4 regions of the Streptomyces sp. NPDC021019 genome follow, and region 4 is predicted to be linked to each of the others. Evidence: riboswitches for the same ligand, from Rfam matches in the RefSeq annotation. Region 4 holds a riboswitch; each other region holds the start of a gene.
What was found. Region 4 has a riboswitch for cyclic di-AMP ahead of ACH4RG_RS35750 (M23 family metallopeptidase). Riboswitches for the same ligand answer to the same signal wherever they lie in the genome.
Positions count from the first base shown of each region.

Region 1: linked by a shared signal. The riboswitch ahead of ACH4RG_RS34495 (M23 family metallopeptidase) and the one ahead of ACH4RG_RS35750 (M23 family metallopeptidase) in region 4 are both predicted to bind cyclic di-AMP.
Region 2: linked by a shared signal. The riboswitch ahead of ACH4RG_RS18910 (peptidoglycan DD-metalloendopeptidase family protein) and the one ahead of ACH4RG_RS35750 (M23 family metallopeptidase) in region 4 are both predicted to bind cyclic di-AMP.
Region 3: linked by a shared signal. The riboswitch ahead of ACH4RG_RS23580 (transglycosylase family protein) and the one ahead of ACH4RG_RS35750 (M23 family metallopeptidase) in region 4 are both predicted to bind cyclic di-AMP.

Region 1 is NZ_JBIRQR010000010.1:115,200-119,430, forward strand. Features, by position in the region: gene ACH4RG_RS34485 (M16 family metallopeptidase) at 1-502, shown strand, start outside; gene ACH4RG_RS34490 (M16 family metallopeptidase) at 529-1,899, shown strand; cyclic di-AMP (ydaO/yuaA leader) riboswitch at 2,123-2,290, shown strand; gene ACH4RG_RS34495 (M23 family metallopeptidase) at 2,304-3,119, shown strand; gene ACH4RG_RS34500 (GntR family transcriptional regulator) at 3,297-4,004, shown strand; gene ACH4RG_RS34505 (HPr family phosphocarrier protein) at 4,163-4,231, opposite strand, start outside.
Region 2 is NZ_JBIRQR010000003.1:325,660-329,890, forward strand. Features, by position in the region: gene ACH4RG_RS18895 (helix-turn-helix domain-containing protein) at 1-565, shown strand, start outside; gene ACH4RG_RS18900 (DUF6126 family protein) at 630-803, shown strand; gene ACH4RG_RS18905 (tyrosine-protein phosphatase) at 852-1,664, opposite strand; cyclic di-AMP (ydaO/yuaA leader) riboswitch at 2,107-2,267, shown strand; gene ACH4RG_RS18910 (peptidoglycan DD-metalloendopeptidase family protein) at 2,270-3,226, shown strand; gene ACH4RG_RS18915 (SGNH/GDSL hydrolase family protein) at 3,401-4,228, shown strand.
Region 3 is NZ_JBIRQR010000004.1:198,194-202,424, forward strand. Features, by position in the region: gene ACH4RG_RS23570 (septum formation initiator family protein) at 1-182, opposite strand, end outside; gene eno (phosphopyruvate hydratase) at 276-1,556, opposite strand; gene ACH4RG_RS23580 (transglycosylase family protein) at 1,879-2,583, opposite strand; cyclic di-AMP (ydaO/yuaA leader) riboswitch at 2,589-2,771, opposite strand; gene ACH4RG_RS23585 (transglycosylase family protein) at 3,059-4,117, opposite strand.
Region 4 is NZ_JBIRQR010000012.1:83,016-87,246, forward strand. Features, by position in the region: gene ACH4RG_RS35745 (PP2C family protein-serine/threonine phosphatase) at 1-1,201, shown strand, start outside; cyclic di-AMP (ydaO/yuaA leader) riboswitch at 1,428-1,580, shown strand; gene ACH4RG_RS35750 (M23 family metallopeptidase) at 1,592-2,623, shown strand; gene ACH4RG_RS35755 (aldo/keto reductase) at 2,781-3,725, shown strand; gene ACH4RG_RS35760 (PrsW family intramembrane metalloprotease) at 3,781-4,231, opposite strand, start outside.

The DNA of each region.
Region 1 (4,231 bases), on a different contig from region 4:
GCTGCACAACCGCCTGGTCCGCCGCGACCGTACGGCGGTGGCGGCCGGTTTCGGGCTGCTGCGGCTCGCCGGAGCGCCCTCGCTCGGCTGGCTGGACGTGAAGACGTCCGGCGGCGTCGAGGTCGAGACGATCGAGGCCGCGGTCGACGAGGAGCTGGCCCGGTTCGCCGCCGAGGGGCCCACCCCCGAGGAAATGGAGCGGGCCCAGGCGCAGTTGGAGCGCGAGTGGCTCGACCGGCTCGGCACGGTCGCCGGCCGCGCCGACGAACTGTGTCGCTACGCGGTCCTGTTCGGTGACCCGCAGCTCGCCCTGAGCGCCGTGGGCCGCGTCCTGGACGTCACCGCGGAGGAGGTGCGCGCGGCCGCCGAGGCGGCCCTGCGCCCCGACAACCGGGCGGTGCTGGTGTACGAGCCCATCGAGCCGGCCGACGAGGCCGACGGGTCCGACGAGGGCGCGACAGGTACCGATGGCGCCGACGCGCACGAGGGGGCGGACAAGTGAGCGACGCCGCCGTGACTGGAGTAGCCATGGAGTACCACCCGCAGCCCACGCCCGGCACGGCCCGCCCCTGGGCCTTCCCGGCGCCCGAGCGCGGCGCCCTGCCCAACGGGCTGACCGTGCTGCGCTGCCACCGCCCCGGCCAGCAGGTCGTCGCGGTGGAGATCTTCCTGGACGCGCCGCTGGAGGCCGAGCCCGAGGGCCTGGACGGTGTGGCCACGATCATGTCGCGGGCGCTCTCGGAGGGCACCGACAAGCACAGCGCCGAGGAGTTCGCCGCCGAGCTGGAGCGCTGCGGCGCCACGCTCGACGCGCACGCCGACCACCCCGGCGTCCGGGTCTCCCTGGAGGTCCCGGTCTCCCGGCTGGCCAAGGCCCTCGGGCTGGTCGCCGAGGCGCTGCGGGCCCCGGCGTTCGACGGGAGCGAGATCGAGCGCCTCGTCGGCAACCGTCTCGACGAGATCCCGCACGAGCACGCCAACCCGTCCCGGCGCGCCGCCAAGCAGCTCTCCAAGGAGCTGTTCCCGGCCACCGCCCGGATGTCCCGCCCGCGCCTGGGCACCGAGGAGACCGTCCGGCGGATCGACGAGAGGGCCGTGCGCGCCTTCTTCGACGCCCATGTCCGTCCGTCCACCGCGACGGCCGTGATCGTCGGCGACCTGACCGGTATCGACCTGGACGCGCTGCTGGCGGAGACCCTCGGCGACTGGTCGGGCAACGCCGGTCAGGCCCGCCCGGTGCCGCCCATCACCGCGAACGACACCGGCCGCGTCGTGATCGTGGACCGGCCGGGCGCGGTCCAGACCCAGCTGCTGATCGGTCGCATCGGCGCCGACCGGCACGAGCGTGTGTGGCCCGCCCAGGTGCTCGGCACCTACTGCCTGGGCGGCACCCTCACCTCCCGGCTGGACCGGGTGCTGCGCGAGGAGAAGGGCTACACCTACGGGGTGCGGGCCTTCGCCCAGGTGCTGCGCTCCAGCGGCCCGGACGCGGGCGGCGCGGCCATGCTCGCGATCAGCGGCTCGGTGGACACGGAGTCCACCGGACCGGCGCTGGACGACCTCTGGAAGGTCCTGCGGACGCTGGCCGCCGAGGGGCTGACCGACGCCGAGCGTGAGACGGCCGTGCAGAACCTGGTGGGCGTCGCCCCGCTGAAGTTCGAGACCGCCGCCTCCGTCGCGAGCACGCTGGCCGACCAGGTCGAGCAGCACCTCCCCGACGACTACCAGGCCCACCTCTACGCCCGGCTCGCCGAGACGGGCACCGTGGAGGCGACCGCCGCCGTGGTCAGCGCCTTCCCGGTCGACCGGCTGGTCACGGTGCTCGTGGGGGACGCCGCCCGGATCGAGGAGCCCGTGAAGGCCCTCGGCATCGGAGAGGTGTCCGTCGTCACCGGCTGACTCAGGTGTGGCCCACCGCCGCGAACAGGACCCCGACGAACGCATATTCGTCGGGGTCCTTCCCTTTTTGGTCGATTAACCCAATCCATCACCTTTGGGAGAGAGGATGCCTGTCTGCCCTGTGGGATGTACGACAAATCCCCTGGTCCGTTTGGCGATGGGAAGCCGCCCGGCCTAGCGTCGGCTCGGCTGTCCGCCACCCGTATGCCGCAGCCGCGGCGCCGGGCAGCCATCGCCGAGTCCCCGTCAGGCGCGAGCCTGGGGAGCCGGGGACCCACGCAGTCCCTGGGGTGAATCGGAGGTCCGTGCCGCGAGACCGGCGCGGGGATCCGTAGGAGACCTTCCTGCTCCGAACCCGTCAGCTAACCCGGTAGGCGAGAAGGAAGGAAAGGATCAGCCCCTCCATGGCGTTCACCCGTGCCACCGGGAAGCACCGTGCCCCGAGCCGCCTCACGCGCCGGAGCGCCCAGGCCGCCGGCATCGCGGCTCTGGCCACCACCGGAGTCCTCGGCTCGCTGGCCTCCCCGGCCCTCGCCGCGGACACCGAGGCCGCCCAGGTCGCCGACACCGGCCTCACCCAGGCCGTCGCCCTCGACGCCACTCTCGCCGAGCAGATAGACGCGCAGGCCCACGCCCAGAAGCAGCAGGCCGACGCGATCGCGAAGGCGAAGGCCAAGGCCGCCGCGGAGGCCCGCGAGAAGGCCGCCAAGGCCAAGGCGAAGGCGGAGGCCGAGCGCAAGGCCGAGGCCCGCGCCGAGGAGATCCGTGAGGAGAAGGCCCGCGCCGCCCGCGCCGCCGAGCGCGCCCGCCTGAACGCCTTCCACCTGCCGGTCGCCGGCTCTCACGTCACCACCGGCTACAAGTCCGGCGGTTCGCTCTGGTCCTCCGGCAGCCACTCCGGCGTGGACTTCATGGCCGCCTCCGGCAGCTCCGTCGTCGCCGTCGGCGCCGGGACGGTCGTCGAGGCCGGCTGGGGCGGCGCGTACGGCAACAACATCGTGCTCCGGATGACGGACGGCACGTACACCCAGTACGGCCACCTCTCCTCGATCGGCGTCTCCGTCGGCCAGAGCGTCTCCTCCGGCCAGCAGATCGGCCTCTCCGGCTCCACCGGCAACTCCACCGGCCCGCACCTGCACTTCGAGGCCCGGACCAGCCCCGACTACGGCTCCGACATGGACCCCGTCGGCTACCTGCGCTCCCACGGACTGAACGTCTGACCCGCCCCGCGCGACCCCGTCCGAAGGCCCCGGCGCCCACCGGGGCCTTCGGCGATTCCGACCCGTGGATATCCATGGATTCCGGCCTGCCATCGGAAATTCCGGCAGATTGCAATAGAGTCACGGAAAAGACGTCGGGCGGCCGCGTTTCGCGGGGATCAAGGCGGAGGTTCGGACATGCGCATTCCCGCGCATTCGGTATGCACGGCAATCCGTGACGACATCGTCTCCGGTGTCCACGAACGCGGCAGCCGCCTCACCGAGGAGTTGCTGGCCCGCCGTTACGGGGTCTCCCGCGTCCCGGTCCGCGAGGCCCTGCGCACGCTGGAGTCCGAGGGTTTCGTGGTCACCCGCAGACACGCCGGCGCCTGTGTCGCCGAGCCCACCGCGCAGGAGGCCGCCGACCTCCTGGAAGTGCGGATGCTCCTGGAGCCACTGGGTGCGGCACGCGCCGCGCAGCGCCGCACGGGGGCCCACCTGAAGGTGCTCCGGGGCTTGGTCGGACTGGGCCAGGAGCGGGCCCGCCGGGGCGAGAGCGAGGATCTGCGCTCGCTGGCCGGCTGGTTCCACGAGACCCTCGCCCAGGCCTCCGGCAGTCCCGGACTCATCGCCCTGCTCACCCAGCTCGGCCACAAGATCGCCTGGATGTACGTGGTCGAGCAGCCGGCCCGTCCGGTCGACTCCTGGGCCGAGCGCGGCGCGATCGTGGACGCCGTGGCGCGCGGCGACGCGGAGCGGGCGAGGGCACTGACCGCCCAGTACGCGGAACGCGCCAAGGGGACCCACCGGCTGCGCCGCCCACAACCGCCGGGGCGGCGCACCGCGCCCGTTCCCCGCGTGAGAACTTCGCAACATGACGTAAACATCGCGGGCGTCCGCAATTAACGGAAGAGCCGTAGACAAAGACAAGTAAGAGCGGGACATGACCCGTGCCGGCCGAAATATCGATGCGCGGCTCTTTCCCGAAAGCGAAAGAGCCGTGATCCCTCGAAGGGTTCACGGCTCTCGCACCTGTCGAATCCGGCCGGGCCGGGTCGCGTGGGTCAGACGGTCTCGGGGAGTTCTTCCAAGCCCTCGGCGACCAGCTTCGCGAGCCGGTCCAGGGCGGCCTC
Region 2 (4,231 bases), on a different contig from region 4:
CGCACCCCGACTGCGCGACCTGCGCCGCGATCGCGGCCTCACCCTGGAGACCGCCGCCGGCCGGGCCGGACTCTCCCCGGCCCACCTCTCCCGGCTGGAGACCGGCCGCAGGCAGCCCTCGCTGCCGATGCTGCTCGGGCTCGCCCGCATCTACGGTACGACGGTCTCCGAGCTGCTCGGCGAGCAGCCGCCCGAACGGGACGCGATCGTCCGCGGCGGCGGCTTCGAGGGGGCGGAGGCCGACGGCTGGATGTACCGGCAGGCAGGCGGATCCGGTCGCGCGATGCAGGCGCTGCGGGTGCGCGTTCCGTACGGGGCCCAGGGCGACCTGGTCCGGGTCCATCCCGGCGAGGAGTGGCTGTACGTCCTGGAGGGGCGGCTGCGGATCGGGCTCGGCGACACCGTCCACGACCTCGAACCCGGCGACAGCGCCCACTTCGACTCGCTCACCCCGCACCGGATCGCGGCCGTCGACCGCTGCGGCGCGGAGCTGCTCTTCGTCCACTCCCTGCTCCAGAGCCCCGCCGCCGAGCTGTGCCTCGGCAGTGCTCTCCACGCGCGCTGAACCGGCCGTCCCGGCCGGCTCCACCTTCGCTCCACCGGCCATGAGGCCGACAGAGAGGACCGTCATGTCCGATTCCGAGCACTACGACCCGCTGGGTCCCGGCCGGCGTCCGAACGAGGACCCGCAGGAGAAGCGGATGCCGCGCGGCGTCATCATCCGGCTCTTCGCCTACTTGGTGGCGGGCCACGTCATCGCGGGCTTCCTCTACCTGCTCTTCGTGGTGGCCGGGAGCAAGTGACAGCGGTCGGACGACCGCCCGCGCCGGACGGATCGCCTCCCGTCCGGGTCAGCCCAGGTCGAGCAGGCGCTCGCGCAGCCGCTCCCGGGTCTCGGGGGAGACGCCCAGTCCCTCCGACAGGTAGCGGTCCGTCGTTCCCCAGTTCTCCTCGATGGCCGTGAAGGCCGCCGCGAGGTAGGCGGGCCGCGCTCCGAAGAGCGGGTCCAGCAGCTCCAGCACCTCGGGAGACATGCCGGTGCCGGACGCGTCGGAGCGCTTCACGGCGTAGCGGCGGTGGAGGTCGTTCGACTTGAGGTAGTCCGCCTCGATCGCCTCCGGCTCCACGCCGACCGCCAGCAGGGCGACCGCGATCGAGAGACCGGCCCGGTCCTTGCCCGCCGCGCAGTGCATCAGGGCGGGGACGCTGTCCTCGGCCAGGGAGTGCAGCACCCGGCTGTGCTCGGCGGTGCGGTCCAGAATCGTCGCGCGGTACATCCGGATCATGCGGTCGACGCCCTTGCCGTGCGCGAGGACGGAGCGCAGCTGCTCGATGTTCCCGTCGCTCACCAGCCGCCAGAACTCCGCGCCGTCGGCCGGGTCCGAGAGCGGAATGCTGACATTGCGGACACCGGCCAGCTCGATGTCGTATCCGTCGAGCCGGTGGTCGGCGGAGTGGCGGAAGTCGAAGATCGTGTGCAGCCCGAGCCCGCCGAGGAAGACCGCGTCCTCGGCCGTGGCGTGCGCCAGGTGGCCGCTCCGGTAGAGCCGCCCGAAGGCGGTGCGCCGGCCGTCCGCGGTGGGGAGCCCGCCCACGTCGCGGAAGTTGCGGACTCCGGTCAGCGCGGTCTCTGTCGGCGGGACCTGCGGCACCTGTTGCGTCACGGTGGCTCCTGGGATCTCTGGCGTCGGCGCGGCTCGCCGGCGAGGGCGCTCCCGTGACGATACGACATCGATTCGACGGAAAATCATCACGGTCGCACCCCGGTGCGGAGTACCGGGGCCGCCGACCTGACCCGGCGTCAGCGGCGAAGCCGAGCGCATGTCCGTATTGGTGCATTTCGCAGAACATGCCCCGCTAATGGGGGAGATGGGATTTCGGAGGTGAGCGGGATCATATTCGTGACGGACCGTGGTGAGCTCGCCCCGGAGTATTCCCGTTGCCCGTACGGAAATCCAAGATCCGTCATCCACGGAGTGTGACGGGAAGTCCGGGGAGAAATTGAATCGATGATTCCGGTGAGCAACCGATGGCTTGTTCTGCTCGTCCTCGCTCGTTTACGGTCGCCGCAATCCGGACGGACCGCCTAATCCTGCCGCCGCCCGGAATTCGCACCCACCCACTCACGCGTGGCAGGAGCGGGGGAACCAGGTAAGCCGCCGGTCCGGAGCGATCCGGACCGGCTCGGGGTGAAGTCGCCGCAATGCGACCGGGCATCTCCAGCCCGAACCCGACAGCTCACCTCGCAGGCGCCGGAGAGGAACTTCCCATGCCCGCAAAGGGTAAGCACCGTCGTCCGAAGTCCGGCCCGATCTCCCGCGGCGTCCTCGTCGCCGGGACCGGCGGCGCCGCACTCGCCCTCCCGCTCATCGGCGCCACCGTCGCGAACGCGGCGGACCGGGCCGCTCCGGCGGCGAAGCCCGCCGCCGCCTCGGTCGCCGCCGCGCACACCGCCCCGGCCACCGCCCCCGCCGCGTCGAAGGCCGCCACGAAGACGTACGCCGTCGTCTCCGGCGACTACCTGGCGAAGATCGCGGCCGAGCACCGGCTCAAGGGCGGGTGGGAGAAGCTGTACCAGGACAACCGCTCCACCGTCGGCGAGAACCCCAGCCTGATCCACCCGGGCATGAAGCTGACCCTCGGCGCCAAGGGCTCCGCCCCGGCCGAGAAGTCCGCGGCTCCCGAGGCCGCCCCGAAGAAGGCCGCACCGGCGCCGAAGGCCGCGCCGAAGGAGGCCCCGAAGGCGGACAGCGTCTCCGCCGACGACTCCGAGGGCTCCGGCAGCCCGTCGCGGACCGGCTCCTCCGAGGCCACCGGCTCCGGCTGGTCCGCCCCGCTGGCCAGCGCCAACGTCACCACCCAGTACCGGGCTTCCGGCGCCAGCTGGTCCAGCGGCTACCACACCGGCTCGGACTTCCAGGCCTCCTCCGGCACCCCCGTACTCGCCATCGGCCCGGGCACCGTGGTCTCGGCCGGCAACAGCGGCTCCTACGGCAACGAGGTCGTCATCCAGCACGAGGACGGCATGTACTCCCAGTACGCCCACCAGTCCTCGCTCAACGTCTCCGTCGGTCAGACCGTCACCGGCGGACAGCAGATCGGCCTCTCCGGCTCCACCGGCAACTCCACCGGCCCGCACCTGCACTTCGAGGTCCGCACCGGCCCGAGCTACGGCTCGGACATCGACCCGATCGCGTACCTGCGTCAGCACGGCGTCTCCGTCTGACGTATCCGTCCGACCGGACGCGGCGAGAAGTGGTCGAGGGGCGGTGCGCGGCGGCGCACCGCCCCTCCGCTTATTCCGGCTTTACCAAAAACTGACCGGGTGGTCTATCTCACCACCCGTCAACCCCGTATTACGGTCGCGTAGGTCACATCGCACGATGCAGGATATGTGCTTGTGGCAGACGATTCGAGAAACAATCAGCAGCACACCATCGGGTCGTACGCGGCGATTGGCGACAGTTTCACCGAGGGCGTCGGCGACCCCGGCCCCGACGGGACCTATCTCGGCTGGGCGGACCGCTTCGCGGTGCTCCTCGCCGACCGGCTCCCGGCCCCCGACGGGGCGACCGGCCCCGAGGGCTCCCCGCACGGGAACTTCCGCTACGCCAATCTCGCCGTACGAGGACGTCTCCTCGACCAGATCGTCGAGGAGCAGATCCCGCGCGCCAAGGAACTGGCCCCCGACCTGGTCAGCTTCTGCGCGGGCGGCAACGACATCATCCGGCCCGGCACCGACCCCGACGACCTCGCCGAGCGCTTCGAGCGCGCGGTCGCCGACCTGAGCAACGCCGTCGGCACGGTCATGGTCACCACCGGCTTCGACACCCGGGGCGTTCCGGTGCTGCGCCACATGCGCGGAAAGATCGCCACGTACAACGTCCACCTGCGGGCCATCGCCGACCGCTACCACTGCCCCGTGCTCGACCTGTGGTCGCTGCGTTCCGTGCAGGACCGGCGCGCGTGGGACAACGACCGGCTGCACCTGTCGCCCGAGGGCCACACCCGCGTGGCGCTGCGCGCCGCCCAGGTCCTCGGCCACGACGTGCCCGCCGACCCCGACCAGCCCTGGCCGCCGCAGGCCCAGCGCAGCCCCTTCGACGCACGGCGCGACAACATCCAGTGGGCCCGCGAATACCTCGTGCCCTGGATCGGCCGACGGCTGCGCGGAGAGTCCTCGGGCGACCACGTCGAGGCGAAGCGGCCCGACCTCCTGCCGCTGTAGCCG
Region 3 (4,231 bases), on a different contig from region 4:
GGGTAGGCGAGCGCCACCACCAGGGAGCAGACCACCAGCGCCAGGAACGCGGCCCGGCCGGTGAGCCGGGAGCGGCGGGCCTGCCGGCGGTTCTGGGATCGGTACACGCGGGCCGCGGTCTGCTCGCCGAGCAGTCGCAGCCTGGTCGCGGTGGAGAACCGGTCGCGGTCCTTCCCGGCCATGTCTCCCGCCTCCCCGTTACGCACGTCCGTCCCCGCACACGGTACGGGACCGGGTGCGGGGACGGGCGGAGGCTACCGTCCTACGACTACGGGTCAGCCCTTGAAGCGCGGGAAGGCGGAACGGCCCGCGTACACCGCGGCGTCGTCGAGGATCTCCTCGATGCGCAGCAGCTGGTTGTACTTGGCGACGCGGTCCGAACGGGCCGGTGCGCCGGTCTTGATCTGGCCACAGTTCACGGCGACGGCGAGGTCGGCGATGGTGACGTCCTCGGTCTCGCCGGAACGGTGCGACATCATGCACTTGAAGCCGTTGCGCTGGGCCAGCTCGACGGCGTCCAGGGTCTCGGTCAGCGAACCGATCTGGTTGACCTTCACGAGCAGGGCGTTGGCGGAGCCCTCCTCGATGCCGCGGGCCAGTCGCTCGGGGTTGGTGACGAAGAGGTCGTCGCCGACGATCTGGACCTTGGCGCCGATGCGGTCGGTGATGACCTTCCAGCCGGCCCAGTCGTCCTCGTACAGCGGGTCCTCGATGGAGACCAGCGGGTACGCGGAGACGAGCTCCTCGTAGTACTCGGTCATCTCGGCGGCCGAGCGGGACTTGCCCTCGAACTCGTAGACGCCGTCCTTGTAGAACTCGGACGCGGCGACGTCGAGCGCGAGCGCGATGTCGCGGCCCGGAACGTAACCGGCCTCCTTGATGGCCTCGACGATGAGGTCCAGGGCGGCGCGGTTGGACTCCAGGTTCGGGGCGAAGCCGCCCTCGTCGCCGAGTCCGGTGGACAGGCCCTTGGTCTTGAGGACCTTCTTCAGCGTGTGGTAGACCTCCGCGCCCCAGCGCAGGGCCTCGGAGAAGGACTCCGCGCCGATCGGGGCGATCATGAACTCCTGGACGTCCACGTTGGAGTCGGCGTGCGAGCCGCCGTTCAGGATGTTCATCATCGGAACGGGCAGCAGGTGCGCGTTCGGGCCGCCGAGGTAGCGGAAGAGCGGCAGGTCGGACGCCTCGGAAGCGGCGTGCGCGACGGCCAGCGAGACGCCGAGGATGGCGTTCGCGCCGAGCGAGGCCTTGTTCTCGGTGGCGTCCAGGTCGAACATCGCCTGGTCGATGAGGCGCTGCTCGGTGGCGTCGTACCCGACGAGCTCCGGGCCGATCTGCTCGATGACGGCGAGGACGGCCTTCTCGACACCCTTGCCCATGTAGCGGTTGGGGTCACCGTCGCGAAGCTCGATGGCCTCGAACGCACCGGTGGAGGCTCCGGACGGAACAGCAGCACGGCCCGTGCTGCCGTCGTCGAGGCCAACCTCGACCTCGACCGTGGGGTTGCCCCGGGAGTCGAGGATTTCCCTGGCTACGACGACGTCGATGGACGGCACGAGGCATCTCCTTCTGGGATCTGACACTGGTTGTGCAGGGTCACTGTGGCCTTGCGGCACGAGCCTATCGGGCCCGGCCACGTCGGCCAGCCGACCGCCCGCCTCCTGGGACGAAAAAGGGCCCAAGAACCTGCATCACGGGACAAAACTCTAGAAACCTACTGAGCGGTAATGACAAGAGGTGAACACATGCGGGCCATCGGCGCCCCGCCGCCACGAAGAACCCGGCCCGGCGCGCTGGTGGGACGAGCGCGCCGGGCCGGGGAGCCGTGCGAGGAGAAGTGCCGCCGGACGCTTCTCCTCCGGGGAGGAGAGACGGCTGTTACTTCAGGTGGAGCTGCTGACCCGGGAAGATCAGGTCGGCGTCCTTGACGATGTCGTCGTTGAGCTTGAAGAGCTTGCTCCAGCCGCCCTTGACGCCCTCCGCCTCGGCGATGGTGCTCAGGGTGTCGCCGGCCTCGACCTTGTACTCGCCGTCGCCCTTCTGGACCTTCTCGCCGGTCGGGGTGGTGACGGTCTTCTTGCTCTCGGCCTTGGGGGCCTCGCGCTGCTCGGAGCGCGTGGTGGGCTGCTCGGCCTGGCGCTCGGGCTGCGCCTGCTCGGGCTTGCTCTCGCCGGAGCCGGAGCCGGTGTTCACGCCCGGGTCCACACCGTCGTTGGTGAGGCCGCCGGCGCCGGCGCAGGCCCAGGCGCCCGGGCCCTGCATGTCGAGGAGCTTCTCGGCGGTGGCGATCTGCTGGTCCTTGGAGGCCAGGTCGGCACGGGAGGCGTACTGCGTACCGCCGGCGGCGGCCCAGCTGGACTGCGAGAACTGCAGTCCGCCGTAGTAGCCGTTGCCGGTGTTGATGGACCAGTTGCCGCCGGACTCGCACTGGGCGACGGCGTCCCAGGTCTCGACGGAGGCGGCGGAAGCGTTGGTCGCGCCCATCAGCGGGACCGCGATGGCGGCACCGGTGACACCCGCGAGGGTGGCGATACGGGTGGCCTTGGACGGGCGGCGGTGCTTGCCCTTGCTGTTCAGCAGCATGGAACGAATCTCCTCACCGACGCCTACGAGGTGAGCTGTCGGGTTCGGGCTGATGAGTTGCCCGGTCGCGCGGTGCTGCTCGCGACTTCACCCCTAGCCGGTCCCGTACGTCCTCGTCGGTTCGACGAGGCGTCCGGACCCGGCGGCTTACCTGGGTCCCCCGCTCCTGCCTACGGCGCTTACGCGTCTGTTCCCTTCGACCGACGGCAGGATTCGGCGTGACGGTCGACGGGGCCCGCGGTGCGAGCGGTTCCGACCGTAAACACAGGCAACCCCGACATTCAAAGATGGACATAGGGGGCAATCAGCCCGAACTCGCCATGGCCTTGGGGGTGTTTCCGCAGGTGGGGGGCGATGCATCCGGACCAGCCGGACGGAGCGCGCCAGTTGAAGCAAAGAGACCCATGTCTCACTTACACAAAGTGGACATAGGCCTCTTAACTGCCTCGATTTTCGGGGGGTTTTCCCGATTCGCTCAGTTGGCGGCGGGCGTCTCGGCGCCCTCCGGCGCGGCCGGGTCCGCGCTCTTGCCCGCACCCCGGTCACCGTCCTCGACCGCACCCCGGTCCAGGCCCAGGTCCAGGTTCTGGCCGGGCAGGATCAGGTCCGGGTCGGAGCCCAGGAGGCCCCTGTTCGTCTCGTACAGGCCGGTCCAGCCGCCGGGGACCTCCTGGGCGTCGGCGATCGTCCAGAGGTTGTCCCCGGGCCGCACCGTGTACCCGTCGGCCGTCGCCGCGCCGCCGTCCCGCGCGTCGCCTTCGCCGCGCGAGGCGTGCCGGCCGGAGTCGCGGGGACCGTCCTGCCGGCCCGCGTCGGCCTCCTCGGGCGCGGGGGCGCCCCGGTGCTTGCCCCCCTTGCCGCCCTCGTCCGCCGAGGCGTCGGGGGCGGTGGAGGGGTCCGAGGCGTCGGGGGCGTCGGAGGCGGGCGGGGCGGAGGGCGTCACCGAGGAGTCGGGAGCCTCGCCCCCCTTCTCCGCGCCACCACTGCCGCTCCCGTCCGCCTCACCGCTCTTCCCGCCCTTGCCGGAGCCACCGGAGCCACCGGTTGAGTCCGCTTCGTCGGTCGGGGGAGAGGCCGGGTCGGCCGAGGGGTCCGTCGAGGGGTCCACCGACGGATCCGCGGACGGGGAGGTGCCCGGGTCGACGCCGGGCAGGCCGCCGTCCACCGCGAGGCCGGAGATCACCGCGCAGCTGGGCCACGCCTTCGGGCCCTGGTCGTCCAGGACCTTCTCGGCGACGGAGATCTGCTGCGATCGGCTCGCGAGGTCGGCGCGGGGCGCGAACGCGGTGCCGCCGTACGCCGACCAGGTCTCCTGCGAGAACTGGAGCCCGCCGTAGTAGCCGTTGCCGAGATCGGCGCTCCACATGCCGCCGCTCTCGCACTCGGCGACCCGGTCCCAGGTGGTGGCCTCGGCCGCGTGCGCGCCGCCGGCGCCGAGCAGCGGGATGGCGATGGCCGAACCCGTCACGCCCGCGGCGACGATGATGGCGGGTGCCTGACGAGGGCGGCGGTGTCTGCCGTTCGCGGAGCCCATGGGTATGCCTTCCGTGCGACTGACAAGCGAGTGGCCCGAGCGCCGCGCAGCGGACTCCGTGCCGGACTCCGTGTCTGCTTCGGCGCACAGGTGACGCGTGAGCAAGGTGTGACC
Region 4 (4,231 bases):
TGCCACGGCGGGGAGTTTCGACGCCGTGGGCCGGGTGGTGTTCGGGTCCCGGGAGGGCCAGCTGACGTCCGACGGGCGGCGCACCGGGCGGTTCGTCCGGCTGCTTCCGGCCCTGCTGATCCTCGGCGGGCTGGTGCTCGACTCGCTGACTCCGCCCAACTTCACCGCGGTCCCCCTGTTCGTCGCGGCCCCGCTGATCGCCGCGCCGTTCTTCTCGAAGACCCGGACCGTCCGTACGGGGATCGCCGCGGTCCTCTCCGTCATCGCGATGCGGCTCTCCGACGGGACGACCACCCAGGTGGTCCCGATCATCGAGCTGATCACCGTGCTCACGGCCTCGGTGCTGGCCCTCGTCATCAACGGCGTCGTGCGGCGCGGCAACGAGCAGCTGGCCTCGGCCCGGGTCATCGCGGAGACCGCCATGCGGGCCGTGCTGCCGACCCCGGCCGAGCGGATCGGCGGACTCCAGGTGGCCGCGCGGTACGAGGCGGCCCAGGCGGACGAGTTCGTGGGCGGCGACCTGTTCGCCGTCGCGGACACCCCGTACGGCGTGCGTGTGGTCGTCGGCGACGTACGCGGCAAGGGGCTGGACGCCGTCGAGGCGGTGGCGGTGATCATCGGGGCGTTCCGGGAGGCGGCCGAGCAGGAGCGTTCGCTGGAGGGTGTCGCGCAGCGGCTGGAGCGGGCGCTGGCCCGGGAGGGGACGCGGCGGTACGGGCTGGACGCCATGGAGGGGTTCGTCACCGCCGTGCTGGCCGAGATCCCGCCCGGTTCGGCTTCGTTGCGCCTCGTCAACCGCGGTCACCCCGAGCCGATCCTGCTGCATGCCGACGGCGCCCTGGAGGTGCTGGCGCCCTCGGTGCCCGCCATGCCGCTGGGGATGGACCTGGGGGTGTGGCCGGACCGCTCCGACGAGTGGGCGATGCCCGCCGGGGCGACGCTCCTCGCCTTCACGGACGGCCTGTCCGAGGCCCGGGACCCGAACGGGGTCTTCTACGATCCGGCGGCCCGGCTGCGCGGCCGGATCTTCCCCGGTCCGGAGGAGCTGCTGTCGGCGCTGACGGACGACGTACGACTGCACACCGGTGGGCGGACCACGGACGACATGGCGCTCATCGCGGTCGGGCGGCCGGCGGAGGGGCAGCCCGTGCCCCGGACGACGGTGAAGATCGTGGGCCGGGGCGATGACGCCGGGCGATGACACGGTGCGTAGTCGAAGGGCGCCGCTCCGCATAACATTTGACACACCGTCAGAAAAAGTGATGTGGCTGAGTCGCGGTCAAGTCGCCCGATTGCGCCCGGTTGCCACCCGTACATCCCTGCCGTGCTCGTTAATGATCAACAGGAACAGCTTGGAATAGGGCCTGTCCGTCTATTAACGTTCGATAACGCAGCGCGGTCGTCACAGCCGTCGTCAGAGACGGCGCCGCGCGCGAGCGCCGAATCCCGCAAGGGAACCGGGGAACCACCTACATGGGGTGAATCGGACGCCTGCGTCTCGTGAGAGACGGAGGGGCCCGTAGGAGACCTTCCTGCTCCGAACCCGTCAGCTAACCCGGTAGGCGAGAAGGAAGGAAAGGAGTGCGCCCACGTGGCGTCCAACAAGCCTGCCCCTGAGGCCCCGTCACCCTTCCGTGCCGACATCTTCGGTGGCGAGGAGCGCACCTGGGAGGAGTGGAACCCCACCGCGGAGTCCATCCGTCCCGTGCGCGGCAAGCACCGCGTGGCCAAGCAGCGTGGTCTGGCCCGTAGCTCCACCGTCCTCGGAGTCGGTGTCATAGCGGCCGTCGGTGCGGGCGGTATGGCCACCGCGCAGGACAAGGCGCCGGTCTCCATCTCTCTTCCCGATTCCATCGTGGACAACCTCCCCGACGCCAAGTCCCTTCCCGGCGTCGGGTCTTTGATGTCCGACGAGGCGGAGCCCGCCCCGGTCGCCGCGTCCGCGCCGCTCACCACCGCCGGCCTCACCACCGCCGAGGCCGAGCAGGGCACCGACGCGGGCGAGGCGCTGCGCGCCCGCATCCTCCAGCAGGCCGAGCAGCAGCAGGCCAGCGCCGACGCCGAGGCCAGGGCCGCCGCCGAGAAGGCAGCGGCCGAGAGCGCCGCCGCCGAGGCCAAGAAGCAGCAGGACGAGGCCGAGGCCGCGGCCGCCGCGAAGAAGAAGGCGGCCAAGGAAGCGGCGGAGAAGAAGAAGGAGGCCGAGCGGCTGGCCAAGCTCGCCGCCAGCTTCTCCCTCCCCACCTTCTCGTACACGATCACCTCGACCTACGGTCAGTCCGGCGCGCTCTGGTCCTCGGGCCAGCACACAGGTCTCGACTTCGCCGGGTCGGCCGGTGCGCCGCTCAAGGCCGTGCACAGCGGCACGATCACGTCGGCCGGCTACTCCGGTTCGTACGGCTACCGCACGGTCCTCGAACTCGAGGACGGCACGGAGATCTGGTACGCCCACCAGTCCTCGATCGAGGTCTCCGTCGGTCAGAAGGTCACCACCGGCCAGACCATCGGCCGCATGGGCGACAGCGGCAACGTCACCGGCGTCCACCTCCACCTGGAGGTCCGCACCGCGGGCGGTTCCGCGATGGACCCGATGGCCTGGCTCAACAGCAAGGGCCTGAACGTCTGACCTCCCGGCCCCGCGGCTGACGTCCTTCGTCGCCGCCCCGCAACCCCGGCAGCCCTGACGCACACCCCCCGACGTCAGGGCTGCCGGTCTGTCCGGGGACGGTACGGTCCGGCGGGCGGCGGAATACCGTCGCCGCCCCGGCCCGTTGAACCTCCACATGACTTCTCCGCGCACCCTCGGCAGCTCCGACCTCCAGGTCTTCCCCCTCGCCCTCGGCGGCAACGTCTTCGGCTGGACGGCGGACGAGGACCAGTCCTTCGCCGTCCTGGACGCGTACGTCGCGGCCGGCGGCAACTTCATCGACACCGCCGACGCGTACTCCGCCTGGGTCGAGGGCAACGAGGGCGGTGAGTCGGAGACCGTCATCGGCAAGTGGCTCGCCTCCCGCTCCGACCGGTCCGACATCGTCGTCGCCACCAAGGCCGGCGCCCACCCCGACCACCGGGGCCTGGCCGCGGGCACCCTCAAGGGCGCGGCCGAGGCATCGCTGCGCCGCCTCGGCACCGACCACATCGACCTCTACTACACGCACTTCGACGACGAGACCGTCCCGGTCGAGGAGATCATCACCGCCCTCGACCAGTTGGTGAAGGAGGGCAAGGTGCGGTACATCGCCGCCTCCAACATCAGCCCCGAGCGCCTGCGGGCCTCCCTCGACTTCTCCGAGCGCGAGGGCCTCGCCCGGTACGTCGCGCTCCAGCCGCACTACAACCTGGTCTCCCGCGACACCTACGAGGGCGACCTCCAGGACACCGCGGCCCGCGCCGGCCTCGCCGCCGTCCCGTACTACGCGCTCGCCTCCGGCTTCCTCACCGGCAAGTACCGTCCCGGCACGGCCGTGGAGAGCGCCCGCTCCGCGAAGGCGGGCGGCCACCTGGAGTCGGAGCAGGGCCTCAAGGTGCTCGCCGCCCTCGACCGGGTCGCCGGGGAACGGGGCGCCGAGATCGCCACGGTCGCCCTCGCCTGGCTCGCCGCACAGCCGACCGTCGCCGCCCCGATCGCCTCCGCCCGTACGGTCGAACAGCTTCCCGCCCTCGTCGCGGTGGCCGACCTGCGGCTGACCGACGGCGAACTCGCCCTGCTCACCGAGGCGTCTGCCTGACGGAGCCGGATGCCGCCGCCGTTCGCGGAGGCCGGAGCTGTGGCTGCGGCTGTGGTCATGCCGGCGGGCGGCGGTGGCTGGGTGGTGCGCTGCCGTACGGCTGGGGCGGCGGGTAGGCGGCGGGGTCGTATCCCGGTGTGGGCCCGTGCGCCTGCCCGTATCCGGGCGTGGGCGCGGAACCGTACCCGTACCCGTACCCGTACCCGTACGGGTTTCCGTCTCCGCTTCCGTACGGCGTCGGCATGGGGTGGCCGCGGTGGGCGCCCGGGCGGGCCGTCAGGAGGGCCGCGTGAGTGAGGGCCGGGGCCGCGAACTCCCGGCGCTGCCAGAGGTGGTGCAGCAACTCCCGCTCCCGCGCGCCGAAGTCCGGGCCCACCGCGCCGTGGCGGGCCCGGCGGCGCAGTCCCGCGAGGGAGGTCGCGAACGACTCGTACTCCGCGACCGCGCGGGCCGCCGCCCGGCCCCGCGTCCGGTCCGGTTGCCAGTGGCGGGCCAGGTCGCGGGCC